DNA from 2 places in the Microbacterium sp. OR21 genome. Region 2 is predicted to be linked to the other one. Evidence: predicted binding sites of a transcription regulator. Region 2 holds the regulator's gene; the other holds the start of a gene.

Region 1 (3,364 bases), on a different contig from region 2:
CCCCAGTTCCTCGTCGGACCGTCGCGGATCAGCCGAAGAGCTCCCCGCCGAGTGCATCAGCACCCGGATCCGTGGTATCCACAGCATCCCCCCAGAGCTCGTTCGTGTCCAGGTCCCAGTCCGATTCGGAGATGTTCACGATCTCCCGGGTGAAGATGTCGTCGCCGAACGGGTCGACTGCGCCGTCGATCCCCTCCCCCGCCCCCAGTGGGTCATCTGCGTACGCGCCTTCACCCGGCATCACGTATCCTCCGAATCGGAGTGGTCATCTGGTGCGCCCAGCCGCCGCCACCGAAGGGGCGACGGCCGGGCGGTCGTGGCCCTGAGTGTACTCAGAAGCTCAGGGCGTTCCCGTCACCGAACGGGCTGTCGACGTTGCTGTTCGTGATGTCGACATCCATGTCCGCGCTCATCGAGTTGTCCTCGAACGACTCGGTGACGTCCCAGTCCTGCGAGTTGTCGGTCATCGAGTTGTCCTGGAACGAGTCGCTGGCCGTCCAGTTCGTCGAGTTGTCGGTGATCGAGTGGTCCTGGAAGGAGTCGTTGATCGACCAGTTCTCGGAGAAGTCCTCGTTGAAGGAGTCGGTCGTCCACGTGTTCCCGGTCCAGACATCGCCCATCGTGGTGTTCGTGGTGATGTTGTGAATCGTGGCGTCACCGCCGGCAGCCTGCGATCCGTCGCCCGAGGCGATCACGCTGTTCTGGTTGAACGTCTGCGTGACGTTGCCGCCCGAGGAGTCGCCCCCGGATCCGGAGCCGCCGCCGCCGGGCATGCGATCTGCGAAGGACTCGCCGCCGCCGGCTCCCGCAGCGCCCCCCGCGGATGCCGTGGAGATGCTCTGGTTGACCGACTGGTCGTTGAGCGTGGTGCGCGCGTCGATGCTGAACGTGCCACCGCTCAGGCCCGCGACTGCGCCCATGGTTCCGCCGCCGGCGCCGATGCTCACGTCGCCGAAGCCGGAGTTGTACTGCCGCACGCCCGTGGTCACCGAGTTGTCGTACAGCGTGTTGTACGAGTCGGTCACCGAGTGGTCGGAGTTGTCACGCCACGAGTGATCCGAATTGTCGGAGTTGTCGTTGTACGAGTCGTTCGTCGAGTTGTCCGAGTGATCCGAGTTGTCCGAGTTGTCGTTGTACGAGTCGTTCGTCGAGTTGTCCGAGTTGTCGGAGTTGTCCGAGTTGTCCGAATTGTCCGAATTGTCGGAGTTGTCGTTGTACGAGTCGTTCGTCGAGTTGTCCGAGTTGTCGGAGTTGTCCGAGTTGTCGGAGTTGTCCGAATTGTCCGAGTTGTCCGAGTTGTCCGAATTGTCCGAGTTGTCCGAGTTGTCGGAGTTGTCGTTGTACGAGTCGTTCGTCGAGCTGTCGTCGACCGAATTGTCGGAGTTGTCCGAGTTGTCGGAGTTGTCCGAGTTGTCGGAGTTGTCGTTGTACGAGTCGTTCGTCGAGTCGTCCCTGACCGAGTTGTCGGAGTTGTCGTTGTTCGAGTCGTTCGTCGAGTCGTCCCTGACCGAGTTGTCGGAGTTGTCGTTGTACGAGTCGTTCGTCGAGTTGTCCCTGACGGAGTTGTCGGAGTCGTCGTTGCCCACGTTGTCCATCCCGGTGTTGACCTGCGTGCCGAGAAGGTTGACGTTGTCGTCCAATGCCATGATCAATGTCCCCTGTTCGTGTGAGCGCCGCATTGCGCTTGCTCCGAGTGTGCGACGACGGGGCGAGCAGGGCATCGGGGCCGTGCCCGGGGACCTCGGGCACGCGGCGGGGGGAATGCGGGGTGGTGGGCGGGCGGAATAGGGGTGGCACGGCAGAGGGCCCGGATGCCGTGGCATCCGGGCCCTCTGAGAGCTGGTGTCGAACCGCGTCAGCGGACGACGACGGCGAGCACGTCGCGAGCCGAGAGCACGAGATACTCGTCGGCGCCGAACTTCACCTCGGTGCCGCCGTACTTGCTGTAAAGCACGCGGTCACCCACGGCGACGTCGAGCGGAACGCGGTTGCCGTTGTCGTCGATGCGGCCGGGGCCGACTGCCACGACCTGCCCCTCCTGGGGCTTCTCCTTCGCGGTGTCGGGGATGACCAGACCGCTTGCGGTGGTCTGCTCTGCCTCGACCTGCTGGATGACGATGCGGTCCTCGAGCGGCTTGATGGAAACCGACACGGTGTACCTCTTCTTTCGTGACTGAGATCAGAAGACTGTTAGCACTCTCGAGGTGAGGGTGCTAACTCCAGTGTATGCCGAGCGCTGGCACTCATGCAATGCGAGTGCCAGCCCGTAGGCTCTTCACTGTGGAGATGTCCGAACTCACCGCACTGATGACGCGCGAGGGGCTCGCGCTGCTCGACGAGGTCGGCGCGGTCGAGTCGTCGGCCGACGTCGCACGATCGGTGTCGCGGCTGCGTGCCGCCGGGCACTCGCCCGACCTCGTCTCGGCCGTCGTCGGGCAGGCGCATCTGCGGATGCGGGCCCGGGCGAAGTTCGGCGAGTTCGCCGACCGGATGCTGTTCACCCGCGCCGGACTCGAGCAGGCGACCCGCCTGAGCGTGGCCACCATGCACGCCGTGCGGATGCGGCGTGCCGGCATCACCCGCGTCGCCGACCTCGGCTGCGGCATCGGCGGCGACAGCCTCGCCTTCGCCGGCGCCGGGCTCGCGGTCGACGCCGTGGATGCCGACGAGGTGACCTCGGCGATCGCGGCGTACAACCTCGCGCCTTTCCCCGACGCGAGCGTGCGGCAGGGCACGGCCGAGTCCTCTCTGCCCGCCGAAGGCGCCGTGTGGCTCGACCCCGCCCGCCGCACCGCCGGACACAGCGAGACCACCCGAACCTCGGCCGCCGACTGGTCGCCGTCGCTGGACTGGTGCTTCGAGGTCGCCCGCGAGCACCCGACCGGCATCAAGCTCGGCCCCGGTCTCGACAGAGATCTCATCCCCGACGACGTCGAGGCGCAGTGGGTCAGCGCCGACGGCAGCGTCGTCGAGCTGGTGCTGTGGAGTGGCGAGCTGGCGCGCCCGGGCATCCGCCGATCGGCGCTGGTGATGCAGTCGGGCGAGACGCACGAGCTCACGGCGGCGGCGGATGCCGGCGACGAGCCGGTGCGCGAGCTCGGCGCCTTCGTGCACGAGCCCGACGGCGCGGTGATCCGCGCCCGGCTGATCGGCGACGCCGCCCGGATGCTCGAGGCCGGCATGCTCGACGAGCAGATCGCGTATCTCACGGGCGACGCGGCGCTGACGTCGCCGTTCGTGCAGTCGTTCCGGGTGCGCGAGAGCATGCCGGCACACGTGAAGACGATCAATCAGGCGCTGCGAGCCAACGACATCGGGCGCCTGGAGATCAAGAAGCGCGGCATGGACATCGACCCGGCGTCGT
Region 2 (3,364 bases):
CGTTCGACATCGACTGGCGCGAGGACACCGACGAGGTCTGGTTCACCGTGCGGGCCTTCGACGCCCCGGTGTCGCTGATGTACCGTCTGCCCGGCATGGTGCGTCGGCGCCGCCGCGAGCTGTTCGCACTGTACCTGCGCGCGATCTCGCCGCTCTACGCGACGCCGATCTGATGACGCGGGCACTCTGATGGCGCGGGCATCCTGATGGCCGGGCCCCTTCCGCTGGGCGATCCGGCGCCCGCTGACGGACGCGTCCCCGACGACCTCGTCGTCGACGCCTCGACCCCGTTCTCCGCCTACCTGCACGTGCCCTTCTGCCGGGTGCGCTGCGGCTACTGCGACTTCAACACCTATACCGCGACCGAGCTGCGGGGCGCGAAGCAGGACGAGTACGCCGACACCCTCATCCGCGAGATCGACCTCGCGCGTCGTGTGCTCGGCGACGCGGGCGGCATCCGCCCGCTCGACACCGTCTTCTTCGGCGGCGGAACACCGACGCTGCTGCCCCCGGGTGATCTGGCGCGGATGCTCACCGCGGTGACGTCGGTGTTCGGCATCCGGGAGGGAGCGGAGGTGACGGTCGAGGCGAACCCAGACACGGTCACACCCGACGTGGTGCGCACGCTCGTGAACGCCGGCGTCACCCGTCTGTCGATCGGGATGCAGTCGGCCGTGCCGCATGTGCTGGCGGCTCTGGACCGCACCCATCGACCCGAGAACGTCCGCACAGCCGTGGACGCGGCACGCGGTGCCGGACTCGACGTCAGCGTCGATCTCATCTACGGGGCGCCGGGGGAGTCGCTCGACGACTGGGAGCAGTCCCTGGACGCGGCACTCGCACTCGGACCGGACCACATCTCGGCGTACGCGCTGATCATCGAAGAGGGCACCAAGCTCGCCAGGCAGATCCGGCGAGGGGAGGTGCCGGCACCCGACGACGACCTGCAGGCCGACATGTACGAGGCGGCCGACCAGCGCCTCGGCGCCGCGGGGTTCGAGTGGTACGAGGTCAGCAACTGGGCCCGTGCCGACGGTGCAGACCACCGATCCCGGCACAACCTGGCTTACTGGCGTGGTGCTGACTGGTGGGGCTTCGGGCCCGGCGCGCACAGCCACGTCGCCGGTCTGCGGTGGTGGAACGTGAAGCATCCGGCCGCGTACGCGCAGCGTCTCGCCCTCGGCGAGTCGCCCGCCGCAGGCCGCGAGCGGCCCGACCTCGAGGCGCGCACGCTCGAGCGGGTGCTGCTGCAGAGCCGTCTCGCCGAGGGCCTGCCGATCGACGACATCGCCGAGGAGCGGCGGGACCGCGTCGCAGAGCTGATCTCCGACGGGCTCGTCGATGCTGCGGCGGCCGTGCGCGAGCGCCGCGTGCGTCTGACCCTGCGCGGTCGGCTGCTGGCGGATGCCGTGGTGCGCGCACTCACCGCCTGACCTCGGGGAGCGGGTAGGATTGGCACTCGGAAGGTTCGAGTGCCAGCGGGAGGGATGATGGTCACACAGCGAGGGCTGGAGGTCCTCCGCGCGATCGTGCAGGACTACGTCGCCACGCACGAGCCCGTGGGCAGCAAGTCGATCGTCGAGCGGCACGCGTTCGGCGTGTCGGCGGCGACCATCCGCAACGACATGGCCCAGCTCGAGGACGAAGAGCTCATCACCGCCCCGCACACGTCGTCCGGGCGGGTGCCGACCGACAAGGGCTATCGCGTGTTCGTCAACCACCTCGCCCAGGTGCGCCCCCTCTCCGCGCCGCAGCGCACGGCCATCGAGTCGTTCCTCGCCGCTCCCAGCGACCTCGACGATCTGATGGCGCGTACCGTGCGGGTGCTCACCCAGCTCACCGGCCAGGTCGCTCTCGCGCAGTATCCGTCGTTCGCGCGGGCCAGCATCACCCATGTGGAGCTCGTCGCTCTGGCGCCGAATCGCGTGCTCGTGGTGCTGGTGACAGACGCCGGCGGCGTGTCGCAGCGCATCTCACCGCTGCCCATCGACATCGACGACGAGGATGTGGCCGTGCTGCGCGCGCAGCTCTCCGCACTGATCACCGGCCGGGCGGTCGGCGAGGCCGCTGAGCGGATCGCGTCGAGCATCGAACCGCAGACCGGTTCGCCTCTTCCTCGGCTGCACCCCGCACTCGCGTCGCTCGCAGGCGTGATCGCCGAGGAGCTGGCCGAGTTCCGGCAGGAGCGCCTGGTGATGGCCGGCGCGGCGACCCTCGCCCGCCGCGAACAGGACTTCCGCGGCAGCATCCACCCACTCCTCGAGGCCATCGAGGAGCAGGTGACGCTGCTGCGGCTGATGAGCGAGATGGTGACCGACGAGCACGGCCTCGCCACCAGCATCGGGACGGAGAACGCTCCGTTCGGGCTGGGTGAGGCGTCGATCGTCGCCAGCAACTACGCCGCTCCCGGCGGCACGGCCCGGGTCGGCGTGATGGGGCCGACGCGCATGGACTACCCGAGCAATCTCGCGGCAGCGCGGGCGGTCGCCCGCTATCTGTCGCGGATGCTCGAAGAAGACGAGGCCGCCCGCTGACGCGGGGGCCGCACACACGAACGCACACGAAGAAAGGTGACCGTGGCGGATCACTACGAGGTCCTCGGGGTGTCGAAGGACGCCTCTCAGGACGAGATCAAGAAGGCCTACCGCAAGCTCGCACGTCAGCTGCACCCTGACGTGAACCCGGGTGAGGATGCCGCGGAGCGGTTCAAGCTCGTCACGCACGCCTACGACGTGCTCAGCGACGAGGACTCGCGACGTCGCTACGACATGGGCGGCGATCAGAACGGCGGCTTCGGAGGGTTCGGCGGCTTCGGCGACATCTTCGAGACGTTCTTCGGCGCCGCAGGAGGTGCTCGCTCGGCCCGACCCCGCTCCCGTCGCGAGCGAGGCCAGGATGCCCTCGTGCGCATCGACCTCGACCTCGGCGACGTCGTGTTCGGCGTGCACCGCGACATCGAGGTCGACACCGCGGTGCTCTGCGAGACCTGCCAGGGCAGCTGCTGCCAGCCGGGCACCTCTCCCGTCACCTGCGACGTGTGCGGCGGCAGCGGCCACGTGCAGCGTCAGGTGCGCAGCCTCCTCGGCAACGTCGTCACCACGCAGCCCTGTGGCAGCTGCGAGGGCTACGGCACGGTCATCCCCAACCCGTGCGGATCCTGCGCCGGGCAGGGGCGCGTGCGCTCGCGGCGCACCGTCGCCCTCGACATCCCGGCCGGCGTCGAGACCGGACTGCGACTGCAGCTGCCCGGCTCGGGCGAGGTCGGCCGGGCCGGTGGCCCGCACGGCGATCTGTACGTGGAGGTCTCGGTCGCGCCGCATCCGGTGTTCAGCCGCGACGGCGACGACCTGCTGGCGACGCTCGA

What was found. The regulator HrcA, encoded in region 2, represses chaperone genes, less so after heat shock. The targets are predictions, from matches to a motif close to TTNGCACTCGNNNNNNNCGAGTGCNAA.
Region 1: the regulator HrcA is predicted to act here: its motif matches at 2,237-2,263, upstream of groES (co-chaperone GroES).

What each region holds. Positions count from the first base shown of each region.
Region 1 is NZ_JAZEXJ010000002.1:326,136-329,499, forward strand. It holds gene V2S04_RS06120 (hypothetical protein) at 29-241, opposite strand; gene V2S04_RS06125 (hypothetical protein) at 333-1,646, opposite strand; gene groES (co-chaperone GroES) at 1,856-2,152, opposite strand; gene V2S04_RS06135 (THUMP-like domain-containing protein) at 2,281-3,364, shown strand, end outside.
Region 2 is NZ_JAZEXJ010000003.1:647,499-650,862, reverse strand. It holds gene V2S04_RS11740 (DUF1990 family protein) at 1-173, shown strand, start outside; gene hemW (radical SAM family heme chaperone HemW) at 207-1,433, shown strand; gene hrcA (heat-inducible transcriptional repressor HrcA) at 1,491-2,534, shown strand; gene dnaJ (molecular chaperone DnaJ) at 2,577-3,364, shown strand, end outside.